Regions from separate parts of the Anaerotruncus rubiinfantis genome, predicted to be linked through region 2. Evidence: predicted binding sites of a transcription regulator. Region 2 holds the regulator's gene; each other region holds the start of a gene.
What was found. Region 2 encodes LexA, which represses DNA repair genes until DNA is damaged. Its sites were predicted from a motif close to CNAACANNTGTTNG; they were not measured.
Positions count from the first base shown of each region.

Region 1 (5,010 bases), 1.6 Mb from region 2:
CTGTGCGTTTGTGACCGTCTTTCCCGGCCAGTTTCCCGTATGCTGGTTTAAGCCCGTCAGTTCATTGAAAACGGTACTTTTTCCCACGTTCGGATTACCCGCGAGGGCAATCACACGCTGCCCTTCTCTTCTGTCAATGATGAATTCGCCGTCCACCGCATGTTTGCCGGTGGAAAAGGATGTCAATCCCACTGTAATTCCCCCTCATGCGTTAGTGATACTGAACCAATATGTTTCTGGAATCCTCCGAACGCAGCGCAATCACAGCCCCGCGAATGTAATATGCGACTGGGTCGCCCGAGGGGCTTTTCTGCAGGCATTCCACATCCGTTCCCTCAATCAGGCCGATATCCTGCAGGCGGCGGCGCATGCTTCCTGTTGTAAAAAGATTGATCACTTTTGCCACGCTGCCTTCTGGGACAGCACTCAGCGGTATCATATCTTGATTCATTGTCATAATCTCCACTCGTAAATTTTTCGGGATGTATTACCCCTTAGTAAGCTATTCAGCCGGAGGCGGGATTGACACTGTCATTCCGCCCTGCCAATAACCGCCCTATTAAAACGCCTGTGTGCAGAAACCGCGTGGCTCGAAGGCATCAGCCACGCGGTTTTCACAGTGATCTTTTATTTTTGGCAATCCGGACGGTGCAGAAATTCATTTGGCCCGCCCTTTCTCTGGAAGCCCGCGCAGCATTGTCCCTTCCAGCGGCCTTGGTGCGCGCGGACTTTCCGGCAGCCCTCGCTTGTCGTACATCTCGGTCATGTGTTTCCAGAAATGCTTTGGCATGTGGTTGCGGCGGCATTCGGGATTATAACGGCCTTCGACGCCGATGGTGTCATAATAATGCCTCCAGAGTTTTCGGAATGCCTGTTCAGTTTCGTCTGCGGGCGGAAGCTCCAGATCCTCCACTTCTTGGATCACAGCCTCATAGGGACGATAAAACAGCGCCTGTCCGTGCGTTCGGTCGAAGATAAGGAAGGTCTCTTCCGGCAGGCGCTCAGCATAGTGCCGCCGGATATGCGGCAGCACCATCGCCTTCGGTTCGATTTCCGACACCAGCGCCCCGTTATAATCCGAAAAGCGCAGGAATTCTTTATAATAATGCGCTTCGTTGCGCACCGCACGTGAAAGCTTAAAAATCCGGTCCACCGCCGGGTCGGCGTACATACCGGTCACCCGTACGCCGCACTGATAGGCGCGGCGTACGAAAGCGCAGATCGCCTCTTCCCGTCCGTCCGCGCCGGAAAGCCAAGCGTCGGACGTCCACCACGGCACCTCCCCGCCGATCTTGAGAAGCGATTTCCAGACCCGCGCGGCATGCGCCTGGTCGGTCATGACCGAATGCACCGGGTAGAGGGAAGGCTCGCCGTCCAGCAGGATTGCCGCCGGGATTTCATGGCGGGTGTAGCTGTCGAAGATACAGCACAGAACCCCGGCAAAGGTTCCGTCAAAGCTGTAAGCTAAATCTGTCCGGTCAGGCATTGGGCAAAATCCTCCTTCGTCGGGCTGCGGTCAAAAAGCGAAAGCTGCTGCGGGGCTTCCTCCGGCAAACGGGCACGCTCGAAGTCACGTTCGGAGATGAGCGCCCGCAAAACCCCGTCAGGCGTGACCTTGAGCCCCTCAGCCATCTTCCCGCGGCAGAGCAGGAAATACTGCGCGCGTTTTAATACCACGCCGATTTTTTTGAGCCCGTCGAAATCGAGCGCGCTGTTCCGGCGCGCCGCGAGAATCCGTTGGGCGCTCTTCACGCCGATGCCCGGGACCCGCAGCAGCATTTCGTACGGCGCGGTATTCACCTCCACCGGGAACTGTTCCATATGGTTGATCGCCCAGTTGCATTTCGGGTCTACCAGGGGATTAAAGCTCTGATGCTGCTCATCGAGCAGTTCAGACGCGTCGAACCCATAGAAGCGCAGCAGCCAGTCGGCCTGATAGAGCCGATGTTCCCGCAGAAGCGGCGGTTTTGTATCGATCGCGGGCAGAAGGCTGTCCGCCTGCACTGGCATATAGGCCGAAAAGAACACCCGCTTGAGGCTGTATTTCTTGTAAAGCCCCTGGGTAAGGTTCAAAATCTGGTAGTCGGTATCCGGAGTCGCTCCGATAATCATCTGGGTGCTCTGACCGGCAGGCGCGAACTTCGGCGCGTGGCGGTAACGGACGAGGTCAGTACTGTTCTGTTTGATGCCGTCGCGGATAAAACCCATCGGGCCCAAGATCGAGTTTTTCGACTTGTCCGGCGCGAGAAGCGCAAGACTCTTCTGGCTCGGCAGCTCGATATTGATGCTCATGCGGTCGGCCAGCATCCCCAGGCGGGTGATGAGCGCGTCATCCGCGCCGGGAATCGCCTTGACGTGGATATAACCGCCAAAGCGGTATTCATTGCGCAGAAGCTCCAGCGCAAGGATCATCTGTTCACAGGTGTAATCCGGGCTTTTCAGAACGCCGGAGGATAGGAACAGGCCTTCGATATAGTTGCGGCGGTAAAACTGGATGGTAAGCTCCGCAAGCTCGCGCGGTGAGAAAACCGCCCGGCGTGTATCGTTCGAGCGGCGGTTGACGCAATATCTGCAGTCATAGATGCAGCTGTTGGTCATCAGAACCTTGAGCAGCGAGATGCAGCGGCCGTCCGCAGCAAAGCTGTGACAGATGCCGGCCTTGACACAGGAGCCGATGCCGCCCTTCTGCGCAGGCCGGTCAACGCCGCTCGAGGTGCATGCGACATCATACTTTGCCGCATCCGACAGAATTTCCAGTTTATCCATAAGCTCCATGGTATCCGCCTCCAAAAGAACATTTGTTCTTTTTACAGTTTATCACGAACCCGCTGTCCTGTCAACGATCTTCACGGAAATGGCCGCTGGGAAGTTTTTTCGCGTCTTTAGGGTTTACAAACGTTTTTGGAGGCAATATAATGATCATGGAACTTTATTGTCTCTAAACAAAGCGAACATCGAAAAAGGGAGCAAAATCATGAAGCAATTCACACTTGACGAACAGGCTTTTCTGCAGGATCTGGCGGGCCTTCTGCGGATCAGGAGCGTCAACGGCGACTGCGGCCCGGTTTCCCCTTTTGCGCCGCTCGGCGAAGGGGTTTCCCGCGCCATCGATTATATGATGGCAATCGGAACCCGTTTTGGTTTCAGGACCAAAAATGTTGATGGCTACTGCTGCTGGATTGAGATGGGTGAAGGGGACGAAATGGCCGGCATTCTCGCGCATCTCGACACCGTCTCGGTCGATGACGGCTGGGCAGCCGAACCATTCGGCGCCACGCTCATTGACGGCTGCATCTACGGCCGCGGCGTGAGCGACGACAAAGGCCCGGCTCTGCTCGCGCTCTACGCAATGAAAGCGGTCGCGGACAGCGGCATAAAGCTCACAAAACGTGTCCGGCTCATCCTTGGCGGCGACGAAGAAGGCGGCGCATGGCGCTGTATGGAGCGCTATAAGCAGACCGAAGAAATCCCGGCCTGCGCCTTTACGCCCGACGCAGCCTATCCGACCACTTACGCGGAGAAAGGAATTCTGCGCGTGCGGATCTTCCGCACACTCGGCGCGGGGATCATGCCGCTTACTTTGTCCTGCGGAAAGGCGATCAACGTCGTGCCCGCGTTCGCTTCGGCGCGCACGGACGGCGTCCTCTACACCGCGGAAGGCAGGGCCGCCCATGCGATGGAACCCCATAAAGGTGACAACGCGCTCTTAAAGCTTTGTAGAAATCTTTCTGAAAACGGGGTCAAACATCCGTTTATCGATCTTTGTGCAATGGCGGACGCCGGTTCGCTCGGCATCGATTTTGAGGACGAAGCTTCCGGCAGGCTCACCATCAACCCATCGATTGCAAAGGTTGACGAAACCTCCGCCGAGCTTTCCTGCGACATCCGCGTACCGGTCACGGTGGGAACCGAACGGGTACTGGAAGCGATCGCCAGAGCGGTTGCGCCGCTCGGATTCTCTGTGGAGGAAACGAGCTGCACCCCACCGCTTTATGTAAAGCGGGATTCCGACCTCGTGCAAAAATTGCAGGAGGTCTATCACGCCTGCACCGGTTATGACGATCCGCCCGCGATGACCGGCGGCGGAACCTATGCGCGTGCCTTCCCGAATGCGGTTTCGTTCGGCGCTCTTCTGCCCGGCGACGAGATCACCTACCACCAGACCAACGAGCGATGGAAACTCTCTTCGATGCAGAAAAATCTTACGATCATGGCGAATGCCGTGATCGCTCTGGCGCAATAGCGCCCTGCGCCGTTTTCCGGCGCGATATCGTAATTATGAGGATGTGTACCCGTTGAAGAATGAAAACCAGGGAAAACTGATTTTCCTGAAAAATGAAAACGAATTCAAACCTTTTGTTCCGGCTGAGAAGGTCATGCCCGAGTTTACCTTCACATCGGTGCTGCTTGGCTGCCTGCTCGCTGTCGTGTTCGGCGCCGCGAATGCCTATCTCGGCCTGCGTGTCGGCATCACCGTCGCCGCTTCGATCCCCGCGGCGGTCATCTCGATGGGCGTGTTGCGGGGTATCATGAAAAAGGACTCGATCCTTGAGAATAACATGGTTCAGACGATCGGCTCGGCTGGCGAATCAGTCGCGGCGGGCGCGATCTTCACCCTCCCCGCCCTGTTCATGTGGATGAACGAATGGGGCTATGATGTGGGGCCATCCCAGATCGGTATTTTTCTGATCGCGCTTTCCGGCGGTGTGCTGGGCGTGCTGTTCATGATCCCGCTGCGTCGCGCGCTCATCGTACGCGACCATGGCGTGCTCCCTTACCCGGAAGGCACCGCCTGCTCCGAAGTGCTGCTCGCTGGCGAGGAAGGCGGATCGAAAGCCTCCACTGTTTTTGCCGGCATGGGGATCGGCGCGCTTTACAAGCTGTTTGCCGATGGACTCAATATCTTCCCGAGCCGCGTCTATTTTGAAAGCACCGTCCGATATAAAGGCGCTGCCGTCGGCGTCGACGTGATGCCCGCGCTGCTTGGCGTTGGTTATATCTGCGGCCCGA
Region 1 is NZ_FKLA01000009.1:1,736,266-1,741,275, reverse strand. It holds partial or broken gene feoB (ferrous iron transport protein B) at 1-192, opposite strand, end outside; gene BN4275_RS13805 (FeoA family protein) at 212-451, opposite strand; gene BN4275_RS13800 (TIGR03915 family putative DNA repair protein) at 659-1,486, opposite strand; gene BN4275_RS13795 (putative DNA modification/repair radical SAM protein) at 1,465-2,775, opposite strand; gene BN4275_RS13790 (Sapep family Mn(2+)-dependent dipeptidase) at 2,975-4,243, shown strand; gene BN4275_RS13785 (OPT family oligopeptide transporter) at 4,377-5,010, shown strand, end outside.
Region 1: a site for LexA is predicted at 2,792-2,805, ahead of BN4275_RS13795 (putative DNA modification/repair radical SAM protein). Genes of this name have one in related genera too.

Region 2 (5,010 bases):
GTAACGAAAGTTGGAGTTAGTGATCCGGTGGTATGTGAGTGGAAATGCCATCGCTCAACGGATAAAAGCTACCCTGGGGATAACAGGCTGATCTCCCCCAAGAGTCCACATCGTCGGGGAGGTTTGGCACCTCGATGTCGGCTCATCGCATCCTGGGGCTGTATTCGGTCCCAAGGGTTTGGCTGTTCGCCAATTAAAGCGGTACGCGAGCTGGGTTCAGAACGTCGTGAGACAGTTCGGTCCCTATCTGTCGTGGGCGCAGGATATTTGAAAGGAGCTGTCCCTAGTACGAGAGGACCGGGATGGACGCACCTCTGGTGCACCAGTTGTCGTGCCAACGGCACAGCTGGGCAGCTAAGTGCGGATCGGATAAACGCTGAAGGCATCTAAGCGTGAAGCCGGCCTTAAGATAAGATATCCCACTGGATAACCAGGTAAGACCCCTTGAAGACTACAAGGTTGATAGGTCACATGTGGAAGCGTGGCGACACGTGCAGCAAGGTGATACTAATCGGTCGAGGGCTTGACCAAGCGAATTTTGGTCTCGCAGGGTATGAAGTTTTCATTGTTCGATTTTGAGGGTGCGGGGCGCACGAAGGATGTGCGCAGCACACCGAATTCCAAATCCATGGCCAAAGGCCATGGGTCGTCGCAGACGACACAAGCCAGGATCCAAAGGGTGGAACCCTTTGAGCGGCCGTCGGCGAAGCCGCTCCGGACAGAGTCTGGGAAGGCCGCCAATATGCGCCATTAGCTCAGTTGGTAGAGCAGCTGACTCTTAATCAGCGGGTCCCGGGTTCGAGTCCCTGATGGCGCACCAGAAAGTGAGAGGTGTGACCGGAGGGCAGAAAGCCCGGAAGGGGAAAGCACCGCATAGATAGAGGAAGCTTTTAGAAGGCATTCTGTGCCGCAGGCACACCTTATCCCGAATCCGCGGCCGAAGGCGGCGGGTCGTCGCAGACGACACCCAACGGGGGATCCAAAGGGGGGTATGTAACCCCTTTTGAACAGCCGTCGCCCGAAGGGCGCTCCGGTCCAGCAGGGCTGGGAAGGCTGTCCATGGCCCGTTGGTCAAGCGGTTAAGACACCGGCCTCTCACGCCGGTAACGCGGGTTCGATTCCCGCACGGGTCACCATTTTAATTGCATATTGGCTGGTGTTTATGACGCTGAGGTCCCACCTGTTCCCATTCCGAACACAGTAGTTAAGCTCAGCGGTGCCGAAGATACTTGGGTGGTGACGCCCTGGAAAAATAGGTCGATGCCAGCTCTGACCACAGCAGGGGTGACTCTGCTGTGGTTTATATTCCTCCTTAGCTCAGTCGGTAGAGCATGCGGCTGTTAACCGCAGGGTCGTCTGTTCGAGCCAGACAGGGGGAGCCAATTACTGGTGTTTATGACGCTGAGGTCCCACCTGTTCCCATTCCGAACACAGTAGTTAAGCTCAGCGGTGCCGAAGATACTTGGATGGTGACGTCCCGGGAAAATAGGTCGATGCCAGTATAAAAAGATCCCATCCGTAAGGATGGGATCTTTTTTTCAGTACTCCCGCTGCAGAGCCACTACGCGCCCCAGAATCGCCACATGGTCGGTCAGGATCGGCTGCATGGTGTCATTTTCCGGCTGCAGGCGATAACCGCCATTCTCCTTGTAAAACCGTTTGACGGTCGCTTCATCATCGATCAGCGCAATCACAATTTCTCCGTTATGTGCGGTGGTACACCGGCGGGCAATCACAAGATCGCCGTCCAGGATGCCCGCGTTGATCATGCTTTCCCCGCGCACCCGAAGCGCAAAGAGCTCTTTCGCATCGCCCGGCAGCGAAACAGGGATATAATCTTCAATTGCTTCGACGGCAAGAATCGGCTGCCCGGCGGTGACCACCCCAACGACCGGGACGCGCGCCACCTGGGCATTCGACAACCGGATTGACCGGTTGAGGTTGTGGTCACGCAGAATATAGCCCTTTTCCTCCAGGCTGTTCAGGTAGCGGTGGACGGTGGAAGTGGATTTAATCCCGAGGCGCGTGCAAATTTCCCGCACGCTTGGGACTACGCCGCAGTCGATCGACTGGCGTACCAGATCAAATATAGAGGCTTCTTTTTCGGTCAGTTCCCGCATGGGACGCCCTCCTTTATGTGGTTGCTCCAAATGTCTCTGAGAATAGTATATCATTTTTTGAAGAGAATGACAAACAAACGTTCGTAAAAGCGCCGGAAGGAAAAGACAAATTTCTCCACTATCAATAGTTTATTCAGAGAAAATAGCACAATTTTTTAAAATTAGGACACAAGTCATTCACAACTTTTGGAAAAGAAGGGGTATAATAAAACTGTACTCAAGATAAGCCGCAAACATTTTGAGTATCTCTACCCTCCTCAAAACACACCTCAAACAGATTGGACCGGATGTGCCGCATCCGGTCCTTTTCCTTTTTCCAAATTTTCTTTCAGCAGCTCCAGTCCCGCCTTATCCAAATCTGGAGGCGGCGTAATTTTCAGCTCTGCATTGACATCGCTGTAGACGATCCGATAATAATGCTGGTAATGGGTTTCACCATTCTGGTCAAGCTCCGAAATTGTAATCCCGATCGATTCGAAGTCTCCGTCCAGGCTGATCTTTGCGGTTAGCGTATACCGCCGGTTAGAACCAGGCGCCTGTGTGGTCAGATAGCCAAAGAAGGAAAAGTCCTGATAAAATACCTCGTCCCGCACGATGGGATAATCCTCCAGGATGAAAGTAGGAATACCCATGAAATCCTGACGCAGATGCTCGGTGAACCGGTTGTGCAGATCGATGAACCAATCGCCGTTGTAGGAATAATAATAGTTGTTGCCATCATAATAATCCGCTTGCGGATAGTGCCAGAATACAAACGGCTGCCGGGACCGATAGGTCAATTCCAACTTGCCGTTATCGTTATTATGAAAGGAGATTTCCTCCTGGGTGTAACTTACAAAGTCATAAAGGGAATCAAACCCAATTTCGGTGCGAATGATCTGTCCGCTTGCCAAGCGGCTTGAAAAATCTTCATAGAGCGCGAGACAGGACATTCCGGGCATCAAAACCGGTTCCGCGGCGGCAATCCGGCCGCTGGCACTTGTGGAAAGCAAGAGGATGGATAAGCAGATCAGAAGGACTTTACGCACAGCCGGTCATCATCCTTTCAAAAACTGGATTTTGCCGCGGAACCGCATGGCTAGGCCGCTGGGAACAGACGGAAATAAATCCATAAAAACGCATACACAATCGGCTGATGCAGCATATAGACCCAGATCGTGTGCCGTCCAACCCATGCCAACCAGGAAAACCGGGTCCGATAGCAAAATTCCGGAATCTGACCGTTTTTGGCGTAGACACCAAGGTAAGTAGCGCCAAAGAAAAGGAATAGATTTGGGATAAGCGGGAAATAGTCGGAGGAGAAAAATCCGTCCGACGGGAATCCCAGCGGAAAGAGAAAGCCAGTTTGATAGAGCATGTCCGGAAGCGGGGTCCAGAACGGCGGATACCCGAGCATCCCACGCGGAACATAAAGAGTCAGGATGAAGATGGCCACAAACAGCGGCGCGCCGAGGACGGTGGGGATTTTATCGAGCTGCTTTTCAAAGAGCGCGAACAGGATCATCGCGCTTCCAAGAAAATGCAGGATACCGAACATCACCCGCTGATCCGGCATCACAAAAAGAGTCGCGGCGGTCAGCAGGAGCCCAAGTCCCAGCACCTGCACACCACGGCGCAGGTTGTTGCGGGAAAAACGGGCGGACATCCCGGAGATAATAATGAACCCACAAGAGATAAAAGTTTGCAGCCACTGCATTGGCCTGGAGAAGAAGAACGGGAAATCCGCCCCAAAGATTACGGCCGCATCATAGGCGCCGTGATAATAGACCATCAGCAGGATCAGCAGGCCGCGCAGCTCGTCGAGCGCGCCGACACGGCGGCTCGGGCGTTTTTCATACATTGGCGTTTGACTCCTTTATCTTGCCTGGATATGGATCTGCCTGTCCGGAAACTTACGGGATTATGGCAGGAAAGAGGCGGCAGCGCCAAAGGCGCGGATCGTCCTGCGTAGAAGCTGGGAGAATAGGCCATCGGGCAGGGAGTCGGCTTTGCCGACGCATCTGCCTGGCCATAAACCGGTATAATAACCGCTCTGCGGCGATTGTACCACAAGTGCGAAGCGCGCAGTGGGATAATAGGCCATCGGGCAGGGAGCCGGCTTTGCCGACGCATCTGCCTGGCCATAAACCCGGTATAATAGCCGCTCTGCGGCTATTATACCACAGGATGCCGTCCGGCAAAAGTAATTTTATGGAATTTTACATTGGTAAAAAAAGGACGGCCAATGGTAGCTACTCATAAAACAGTATCACAACAAACTGAAATAGGGTAGCTGCCATACAGGGTGCAAAGAAAGGCATTGTATCCAATGAGGATACAATGCCTTTCTTGTCATTTTGCCTTTTTCGAAATTAAATCATTAAAAATATCGCGTCTATCTGTATTGGATTTATTAGTAAAGTCTACATCATCATACCATTTGATTAAAAAGTCTCTTGTTTCATCGTTGATGTCAAACCCATTAAACACAAAAAAACCAAGCAAATAATTAATATAATCGATTCTGTCTGGCTTTTTCAGCTCGTTGTTATCAAGAAAATCTAATACAACATCCAATGCTTCCAAAGTCAAAGAGAAACACTTGTTTAACTCCTCTGGTGTGAGGCTGCAAAGCTGATTTTCTTTTGTATCAGATGGCATGGGTGCGTAATTATTGGAATGGGCACGTCCTGTTACTATCTCATATGCGGGGTTTAGTGCCGCAATCGGATAAGACACAGTCGTTTTTTGAGGAGTAAAGAAATTATCATAGCCCACCTCTGACAATTTGCTCCGAAACAGGTTTGTATATTGTGTATAAATGTCAATACCATGTGCTTTTAATTTTGAAAAACGCATCTGAATAATGCTCACTCTACTACCTGCATTATTCAAGACCTCAAACCACTCT
Region 2 is NZ_FKLA01000009.1:179,153-184,162, reverse strand. It holds rRNA gene BN4275_RS06285 (23S ribosomal RNA) at 1-531, shown strand, start outside; tRNA gene BN4275_RS06275 (tRNA-Lys) at 745-820, shown strand; tRNA gene BN4275_RS06270 (tRNA-Glu) at 1,062-1,136, shown strand; rRNA gene rrf (5S ribosomal RNA) at 1,153-1,269, shown strand; tRNA gene BN4275_RS06260 (tRNA-Asn) at 1,307-1,382, shown strand; rRNA gene rrf (5S ribosomal RNA) at 1,386-1,502, shown strand; gene lexA (transcriptional repressor LexA) at 1,539-2,111, opposite strand; gene BN4275_RS06245 (SH3 domain-containing protein) at 2,390-3,148, opposite strand; gene BN4275_RS06240 (heparan-alpha-glucosaminide N-acetyltransferase domain-containing protein) at 3,199-3,960, opposite strand; gene BN4275_RS16995 (GmrSD restriction endonuclease domain-containing protein) at 4,452-5,010, opposite strand, start outside.

Region 3 (5,010 bases), 1.7 Mb from region 2:
TACGGCGGGCAGCCTCCACCCAAAGCGCGATTTTTGACGTGTCCTCCAAGAGCTCCAGCAGACAAAAACATTCTTCCGCTTCCCTGCCCAGAACCAGTACGCCATGCGCTTTCATCAAAAAGGCAAAGGTGTCCGGATTTTCGCGAACCGCTTTTTCGACGTTTGCAGCCAGCTCCGGGGTCCCTGGCCAGGCTTCCGGAATGGTCGGAACCCGCACAAGCTTCATCTGTGCCGAATCGGTGAGCATCGGCAGTTCCTTATTGAGCAGGGTAAATGCGACACTGCTGCTTGGATGGGCATGGATAATAAAGTTGACCTCCGGTCGATAACGGTAGACACTTTTGTGAAACGGGGTCTCTTTTGAGGGCCGCAGCCCTTCCCGGCCCGCGAGCGGGCTGCCGTCCGGCCCACAAAACACCACCCCTTCCCGATCGGCCGACCGAAGCGCGACATTGGTGCCGGTGATCAAAAAGTTTTCGCCGCACCGGGCGCTGATATTGCCGCCTTCGGCAGAAACAAGTCCGCGCTCATAAACCAGCCTGGAATATTCGCACACTTCTTTCAATTGTCTGGGATAGTCCAATTCAAACTCCCACATAAGCAAACCTCTCCTATTCCTGCGGCTCCCAATTGCAAAGCATCTTTTCAAGTGAATCGATACTTCCGACGCTGCCGCCCTTTATTGCAAATTCTTTCCCTGCGAGTGTCCCATCAAGGATTTCCCCCTCGGCAACGCCCGGTTCCAGCTTTCCAGTCAGCCGCATCCGGCCGACCTTGAGACGCGCAAAGATCGACTGCGCGGTTTCGCCGCCGATGACCGCGACGCGGTCAAACACAGCGTTCGCACAGATCCTTTCCGCGCATTCGCCCATGTATTCCATAATCTTTTTGCTGACGCCGGGTTTGTAGGAATACTGTTCCACACGCGGTATGAAGATGACGCTGCCCTGCCGGTTTTTTGCAAGACAATCGGCAACTGCCCGGTCCTTAGCCGTTTCGTCCCCGTCGAGCAGGGCATCTATGTTCAGTTCGGAAATAAGCAGCCCATTCTCGTGGGATTTGGTCACCTGTTTTTGGGCCATATCGTATGCCGAGGCACAAAAGCAGAGGCTTTTTACCCGCCGTTTTTGAAAAACATGCGGCTGGGGAGCGCCGTACAGATAGGTTGCAAGCCCATCCGCCAGCCCCAGTGAGCCGGTCCAGAACACCTGCGGATAAAGCGGCACCAGCGTTTGCAGGATATTTAAAGTATCCTCCCGGGTGACCGCGTCAAAAACAATGATGCGATGATCCGCCGCAACCTGTTCCGCGGTCTTTTGCGCGAGCATGCCTCCCTTGAGCGCGTCGATATCCACCAGCCCGACCGAAAAGCGCGTGTGCTCTTCGAGGATTTCGGGAATATAGGATTTGGTGGGCGGCATCACAGGATCTTTTGCGTAGAGGGATTTGTGCAGGATCTCGCCTTCGCAGTACTGGTTGCCGTACAGCGTGAATGTACCGAGATCCGGGGCATTGTCCACAATGAAGCAGCGGTAATCGGGCATCGCCTCCAAAAGCCCTTCCAGCTCGTAGGCATCGTTCCCGCGGAATCCGGTTCCAATCTTTTTCATGAACATCTGTGGACCAAGCCTCTGGATTTTCTCACAGACAGAATAGTGCCGTTCTTTGGCGACCGCGCCGTCTGTGTTTCGCGAAGAAAGGTTGACCGCGACGATTTCCCCACCCCTCCGCGCAATCTCTTCCTCTGCGTTTGTGAAGATCGTGAGCTCCTGACCGCGTTCCGTATAGTAACTGCCGGAGTCAGCAGCACCGCTCAGATCGTCGGTTATCATTGTCAGGTAAACCATATTCGTCTTTCCCCCAAGTGTCCTGAAAAATATGAAAAAATGTTCGAATAAACATATTTTTATAATCACTGTTCATTGTTTGATTTAATAATAACATTAACACTGCTTTTGGTCAATAAAAAAACGGCCGAATTGGCCGTTTTCACAATTATCAATCTTTAATTTTATTGCTTCCCTATATTTTCAACACGTTTATAGTTCGATCAAACATTTATATAAAGACAAATTACCGTGCGATATGCAATTCAATTCCTTTTTCTTCCAGCATTCGCCGCCATTCCTGTGGAATGCCTGCATCGGTGACAATTGCATCGATTTCATCAAGCGATGCAATGAACGACGCCTGCACCTTGCCGAACTTACTCGAATCCATCAGCAGGATGCACACCGCCGAAGATGCAATTGCGGCGCGCTTGTTGTCCACCTCGTGTGAATGGATACAGGTGACCCCCAGCGTTTCATGAAATCCGGATGCGGACAAAAACATCTTATTTGCGCGGATACTACGGATGAACTCGACATTTTCCTTGGAGGTAAACATCTGGTCCTCCGGATGGTAATACCCTCCCGCAAAGATCAAATTTATATCGCTGGCGCGGCGCAGCTCATTAAGAATATTAAAATTATAGCAAAGAACCGTGATCTTTTCCTTGTCGACCAGATGCTTTGCGAGCTGTGTGTTTGTTGTGCCGCTGTCCACAATCAGAATATCGTGCGGATCGACAAGCGATGCGGCATACCGCGCGATACTTTCCTTCTCCTTCAAGTTGCGGATCTGTTCATAAGCGATGTCGTAAAATCCGCCGCTTTCAATCTGAACCTTCTTATAGTTTTGCAGCGTCGCGCGGCCATAGCTGCGCTCAACCGCATTGTTTTTTCGAAGCTGTTCCAGATCGCGCCGAATCGTCATCTCCGAAACCTCAAAGGTCTCGGCCAGTTCTTTCACCGACATTGTTTTATTCTCGTCGAGCAGCTCGATGATCTTTTGCATCCGGATATTCTTGTTGTTCATTTTTGCGCCTTCATCCCACTATTTATTGTTTGATTGATATTATAACGGAAAATGAATACAGAAACAACATCTTTTTTGAATAACTTCTTTTGTTTTAAATGCTCATTTCTCACCGCCAAGCTTCGCAGCTATTATACCCCATTATGTCCACATCCGCAAATGCGAAATCGGTTGGAAAAAGAGATGGAAAAAATCCTCCGCGTGTCAAACGCGGAGGACCTTCATCCTTCAAAGGAAAAATATCCGGAATCTCGCAGGGAAACATAATCCGAACCTGCAAAAATAAAGTGGTCGAGCAACCGGATTTTCGCCACTGCCAGCGCATCATATACCGCCTTGGTCGAGGCCATATCCGCATTTGACGGAACAGCAATCCCATTTGGATGGTTGTGCGCCAGAATCACCGAAACCGCCTGGGTACGCATCGCAATCTCCAGAATGTTGCGGGTATACATCGGCGCGGAATTGATGCTGCCCTCAATCACAAAGTCGGCATAAACCACGCTTCCCTTGCTATCGAGGCAAAGCAAAAAAATCTGCTCCTTCGTGCGGCCGACAAATTTTGGCTGTAAAAACGTCCCGATCGCTTCTATACTGGTGAGCACAAGACCTTTCTGATCGAAATCGTCAAGATATCTTCTGGAAAGATCCGGAATCAACTTGAGAAGCGTCGCGGTGTTGGCGCTGATCCCCTTCACTTTGCAAAGATCGCCAAAGTCCGCATTGAACACACCGGAAAGCGAACCGAATTCACGGATCAACCGGTGTGCCAGTTCATTTGTATCCCGCTGCGGGATCGCATAAAAAAGCAGAAGCTCCAGCACGTTATGCGGCTCAAAATTATCCAAACTGTCCCGCAGGAACCGGTCTTTTAGCCGTTGTCTGTGTCCGTCATGCAAGCCAGGCATCCGCTCACCACCGTTGTCCGTTCATTTTGTCAGGCTGTTTATTTCGCCCCCGGGGCTTTCCTGCTGCCGGGTTTCACAGCCGGAAGCTTTCCTTCCCTGCAAAGCGGGCATTCGTCCGCCTCCCAGGAAACGACTTCAGTCGGATAGACCGCTTTGAACGGTACGCCAAAATCGACCTGCCCGTTGCTGCGGTCCACGATTGAACCAACACCAACCACAACGCCGCCCGCCGCCTTGACCAGCTCGATCACCTCTTTGACCGAACCGCCCGTGGTGACAACGTCCTCCACAATCAGGCAACGCATGCCAGGCGTGATTGCAAAGCCGCGGCGCAGCTCCATTTTGCCGTCAACACGCTCGGTAAAGAAGTTTTCACAGCCAACGTGGCGGCTGACTTCATAAGCCATCTGGACGGCGCCCATTGCAGGCCCAATGACCACGTCGATCTTTTCATCTTTGTACAGTTCAGCCAGCGCCGCACAGAGTTCCTCACTGTATTTTGTGTGTCGGAAAATCTTCGCACACTGCATATATTTGTTGGAATGCCGTCCTGAGGTCAGCAAAAAATGTCCCTCCAAAAGTACGCCGGATTCCTTCAGAATTGCTTCTACCCGTTCCCGTGTGATCACGCTTTCAACTTCCTCTCTGTTGCAATAATCGATGGATTCCAAATTATTATACCAAAATCCGCCTTATTTGCAAATAGTCTCTATTGAAATATCCACTCCTGTGTTATAATTATTTTCAGCCAAGATGCCGATGGAGGATATTATGAAAGAATTTCTAATCAAGCAAAATGACGCTGGGCAGCGTTTGGACAAGTTTCTCACCAAGGCCGTCCCCCTGCTCCCGCAGGCGCTGCTCTATAAATACATCCGCCTGAAGCGAATCAAGCTCAATGGCAAACGCTGTGAAATCTCCACCCGTCTTGCCGCCGGGGATACATTGCAACTTTACATCAACGATGAGTTTTTCGTCCCACAGAAAGAGGATCGGCTCTTCCTGTTCGCACCCACTTCCTTGACGGTGATCTATGAGGACGAAAACATCCTGCTCGCAGACAAAAAGCCCGGTCTGATTGTCCATGAGGACGATCAGCACCAAATCGATACGCTGATCAACCGCATCCTGCATTATCTTTATGAGAAGGGCGAATACGATCCTGATCTGGAACAGAGCTTCGTTCCTTCCCTGTGCAATCGGATTGACCGCAATACCGGCGGGATTGTGATCGCGGCCAAAA
Region 3 is NZ_FKLA01000009.1:1,902,619-1,907,628, forward strand. It holds gene BN4275_RS14620 (class II aldolase/adducin family protein) at 1-598, opposite strand, end outside; gene BN4275_RS14625 (four-carbon acid sugar kinase family protein) at 612-1,847, opposite strand; gene BN4275_RS14630 (DeoR/GlpR family DNA-binding transcription regulator) at 2,074-2,859, opposite strand; gene BN4275_RS14635 (JAB domain-containing protein) at 3,081-3,767, opposite strand; gene pyrE (orotate phosphoribosyltransferase) at 3,806-4,396, opposite strand; gene BN4275_RS14645 (RluA family pseudouridine synthase) at 4,539-5,010, shown strand, end outside.
Region 3: a site for LexA is predicted at 1,880-1,893, ahead of BN4275_RS14625 (four-carbon acid sugar kinase family protein). Genes of this name have one in related genera too.

Region 4 (5,010 bases), 670 kb from region 2:
CTCGACAACGCCTTTATCCACGACCTGTGCGATGTCGGGATTGATCGGCAGCTTCGCAAGCACCTTGAGCCCATGCTGCGCGGCGATTGCATCGATGTGGCTCTCGCCGAAAATCTGAATCTTTTTGCCGCAGTCGGGACACTCGACATAGCTCATATTTTCCACAATACCGAGAATCGGGATTTTCATCATGTCGGCCATCTTGACCGCCTTTTCCACGATCATCGAAACCAGTTCCTGCGGGGAGGCCACCACAATGATCCCATCGAGCGGGATCGACTGGAAAACGGTGAGCGGCACATCTCCGGTTCCGGGCGGCATATCAACAAACAGGTAATCCACATCGTTCCAGATCACATCGGTCCAGAACTGTTTGACCACGCCGGCAATGGCCGGACCGCGCCAGATGACAGGATCGCTCTCGTTCTCAAGCAGCAGATTGATCGAGATAACGTCGATGCCGGTTTTGCTCTTGACCGGGTAGATCCCCTCCGGACCGCCTTCGGCGCGTTCATGCAGGCCGAACGCCTTGGGGATCGACGGGCCGGTGATATCCGCGTCCATGATTGCGGTGTTGTAGCCGCGGCGGTTGAGGAGCACCGCGAGCATCGAGGTGACAAGGGACTTGCCGACGCCGCCCTTACCGCTCACCACGCCAATTACCTTGCGGATACAGCTCAGTTCATGGGGCTTTTCGAGGAAATCCTCCGGCTTCATCTGCCGCTCGCTGCAGTTTTGGCTGCAGGATTCACAATTGTGGTTACATTCGCTCATTTAACAGTACATCTCCTTTTGGAGTATTATCCACACGAATATTAGTATATTGCGCCCTGGACGGTTTGTCAAATCGAAAATCGGCCTTCACAATGCGGTTGCAGGATTGCTTCCAGCGTTTCGCGCGGGAGCTCCCGGATGGGGCGGATGGGTTCAGGCTGTGGTTCATATGGCGCGATCTGCTTTTCAAACCAGACAACGTCGCGCCATGCACCGCACTTGAAGCCCGTGTTCCGGAAAAAACCAGCCCGGGTAAAGCCCATCGAGAGATGCAGCTTTTCGCTTTTCAGGTTTGGCTGGGTGACCACACCGTAAACCGTTTTGATATTCTGCAGCTTCAAAACTTCCATTAAAACCCCATATAATTTCCGACCGAGTCCTTTTGATGTGACGGACGGGTCAAGGTAGATCGAAAGTTCGGCGTTCCACTGGTATGCTTCCCGCTCCATCTGCCGGTGGGCGTAAGCATATCCGACGGCCCGCCCGCCTTCCTCGCAGACCAGGTAAGGATATACGCTGGAAATGGATGCAATCCGCTCGGAAAACGCCTGCTCGGTGGGGAGGGTGTATTCAAAGGTGATTGTGGTTTCGATATACTGCGCATAGATGCGCAGCAATGCCGCGGCGTCATCGGGGGCGGCAAACCGGATTTTCATGAGAATTCCTCCTGGAGATTTCTGGCTTTTATCTTAACACGAAGCGGCGGTCTTGACAAGGCGCGCATGGGAAAAGAGAAGGCGTGAAATGATTGCACATTTCACGCCGTACTGATAAAATAGAAGGGAACGCTCAGGAAGGATCGGGCTGTGCCGCCGGGGCGGCCGGAAAGAGCCGCCAGCGTTCACAGCACAGACAGATGAGATGCTTTTTGAACCAGCCCGCACAGGTCCCCACTGTCAGAGCGGCGACCAGCGTGCCTTCCCGCACGCCCGAAATATGATGCATCGCCAGAAGCGAAATGAGGATCGCCAGGATCACAAGCGTGACATCGCAGCCGGTTTTCGCCTTGCCGAACGCGACGCCCCACTTTTGAGAAATCGCCTTGGCCATCCCGTCCGCCGGGAGGATGAGCGCGTCCGCGACCACCTCAACCGCCACACCGAACCCCAGCGCCGCACATCCGAGCAGAAGCATTGCGATTTGGGACAGATAATTTGGCAGAGGGACTGCGCGCAGAAAATACATATTCAGATCGATCCCGGCGCTGAATACGAGCGTCGCGGGAAGCTGCAGCAGCTGGGTCAGCTCGAAATCCCGCCGGAGGATCGCCGCCTGCACGCCAAGCATCACGATGTTGGTGAGCAGGGTGAAGGTGCCAAGCGACAGCGGGAAGAGAAAGGTGAGCACATAGGCGAGCGAGGAAATCGGGGAGGTGCCGAGCCCCGCGCGGGTGACCAGCGCGACGCCGGCCGCGCAGAAATAAAGCCCGGCGAAAAAGACGGCATAACGACGGAAAAGCTGGGAACGAAGCATTTCAACACCACTAACTAATGTTTTTTATCTCTAAAAAATATTTTTATTAAACTTGTCCGTCTTTATTTTACCACGCCAAAGCAGAAAATAGCAACGAAATAATGACCAAAAAAACCGAAAAAATTTTAATGAAATTGCGAATGTCAAACGGATGGAAAGGAGGCGCGGGATGGATCGGACCATTTTGCACTGCGACTGCAACGGCTTTTACGCATCGGTGGAATGTATCCTGCGTCCCGAATTGCGCGAGACCCCGATGGCGGTCTGCGGAGACCCGGAAAGCCGCCATGGGATCATCCTGGCCAAAAACGAGCTGGCCAAGCGTTATCAGATTCAAACCGCCGAAACGGTCTGGCAGGCCAGGCGCAAATGTCCAGGCCTTACGCTGGTGGCGCCTCATCGGGATCAGTATCAGAAATATTCACGGCTGGTCAACGCGATCTATGCGCGCTATACCGATCAGATCGAGCCGTTCGGCATTGATGAGAGCTGGCTGGATGTGACCGGCAGCCGCGGGCTTTTCGGGGACGGCAAAACCATCGCGGATGAGATCCGGCGGGTGGTGCGCGCCGAACTTGGTCTCACGGTGTCGGTCGGGGTCAGCTTCAATAAGATATTCGCCAAACTCGGCAGCGATTACAAAAAGCCGGACGCCACCACCATTATCAGCCGGGAGAATTTCCGGGAGATCGTTTGGCCGCTGCCAGTGACCGATCTGCTCTATGTGGGAAAAGCTGCGGCGCAGATCCTCCGGCAGGTTGGCATCACCACAATTGGGGAACTGGCGAAAGCCGACCGGGAGGCGCTTTCAAAACGCCTTGGGAAGATGGGTGAGACACTGCACGACTATGCCTGTGGGTTGGAGGACAGCCCGGTGCGCCCGGCGGATGAAGCGCGGGAGATGAAATCGGTCGGAAACGGCATGACTTATAAGCGCAACCTGCACGGGATGGCAGATATCCGGCTTGGCGTACTCACGCTGGCAGATGAGGTTGCCGCCCGGCTGCGGCGCCACGGCATGAAATGCAGGACGGTGGTGGTGACCATCCGCGACCCGGATTTTAAAACAATCACCCGGCAGCGTCCGCTTGAAAAGGCAAGTCATCTGGGCAAAGAACTGTCCGACGCGGCGCTTGCGATTGTCCGGGAGTCGTGGGATCTGCGCAGACCGATCCGGATGCTGACCATCACCGCCGCAAATCTGGTGGAGGATGGGTTGGAAACCGAACAGCTGAGCTTTTTCACTCCGCAGCAGGATGAGCAGGCACGCGAAAAGCAGGAAAAGCTGGAGAACGCGGTGGATGGTATCCGTGACAAATTCGGTAAGAGCGCGATCAGCCGGGCCGGGGTACTCGGCAACGATCTGGGGATCGACCGGCACCGGGAGCTGCCGGAGGGATACAAGGGCCCCTGACCGCGGGATCGATGGGCCGAAAAAGCGTCTTGGGAAACGGCGGGACAGCCGTTTCCCAAGACGCTTTGCAGGTTGCGGTTATTCAGCCGCTTCAGTGTCTTTTCAGCTTGCAGATGGCCTGCGTCATCGTGCCCATCGGACACCAGACGCACCAGGAGCGCGGTTTCCAGAGCAGCATGCTTACCATCCCGAGGATGGTGGAGGTGAGCATCAAGCTGTAAAAACCAAAAGCGAACTGCGCCACCCACGGTGTGACCGCAGTTCCCTGGTAGGCAAAATGCCAGGGCAGCCGGAAGGTCCAGAGCAGGGTGACCGTTTCATGCAGGTTCCGGCTGCCTGAAAATACCAGCCAGGTGGAAAAAAGCATGTTGATAAACATCAAAAGGAAAAAAGTCAAAAAGCCGTAGCGCCACCATTTGGCTCCGATCCAGCCGGGGGTGGGGCGGTTGCGGGACAGGCGGCTGCCAAGCAGTTCGAAGAGCTGGCCGCGCCCGCAGTAACGATTGCAGTACCCTTTTGAACCGCCGAAAACCGCGAAGCCAAGCGGCACCAGAAAACAGATCATTCCCAGCCACGCGAACAGGATGTTGAAAAACCCGAGCGCCAGATAAACGGCAGATGCGACCCAGAGAAAATCGTACCATTTTTTGGATTTTTTCACGCGGTTTCCACCTCCTTGACAGCGATTGCCCCGGCAGGACAGATTTTGGCGCACCTGCCGCACCCGATACAGAGCGCTTCACTGATTGTGGCGACGATGCCGCGCGGAACCGAAAGGGACGCGCACGGGCAGATTTTGATGCAGGCGCCGCAGGCTACGCACCGATCCGGATTGATATTGGCCAGCCGTTTTGCCATGAGATGACTCCCCTTTTCTTTATGCTGAAACCAGCATACCACAGCCTATGCCCTCATTTCTGTGACCAGGTCACAGAAATGAGGAGCGGCCCGCTTCGGAGATCTAATCTGAAGCGGGCCGCTTTTTATAGAAAGCGCGTGTAATCCGCGCCGTTGACTTTTTGGCCTGTCCAACCCGCCGGACCGGTATTCCGACCATCCGGCGGATGAACAGTGATAATCATAAATCCATGGCTTTTGCGGACAGCCAAGGATTGTATCCGCATGTTTGGCGGCAAATGATGGTTGTGATGAGAGGGATAAAATGGTATCACGCTTAAAAAAGAGAGTTTTCAGGGTTATTGCTGCATCGGCATCACCGGCCCTTTCCTTTGGTGTGATTACAGTATAGCGGGACTCTATGAAGCCCGTTTGAAGAATTTTTGACTTTTAACGGGGAAAAATCTGACTAAACTGTTTCGTAAAATTGAACGTTGGACGGATTGCCCAAA
Region 4 is NZ_FKLA01000009.1:845,952-850,961, forward strand. It holds gene BN4275_RS09630 (Mrp/NBP35 family ATP-binding protein) at 1-774, opposite strand, end outside; gene BN4275_RS09635 (GNAT family N-acetyltransferase) at 843-1,430, opposite strand; gene BN4275_RS09640 (YczE/YyaS/YitT family protein) at 1,564-2,247, opposite strand; gene dinB (DNA polymerase IV) at 2,417-3,661, shown strand; gene BN4275_RS09650 (hypothetical protein) at 3,753-4,322, opposite strand; gene BN4275_RS09655 (4Fe-4S binding protein) at 4,319-4,519, opposite strand.
Region 4: a site for LexA is predicted at 2,258-2,271, ahead of dinB (DNA polymerase IV). Genes of this name have one in related genera too.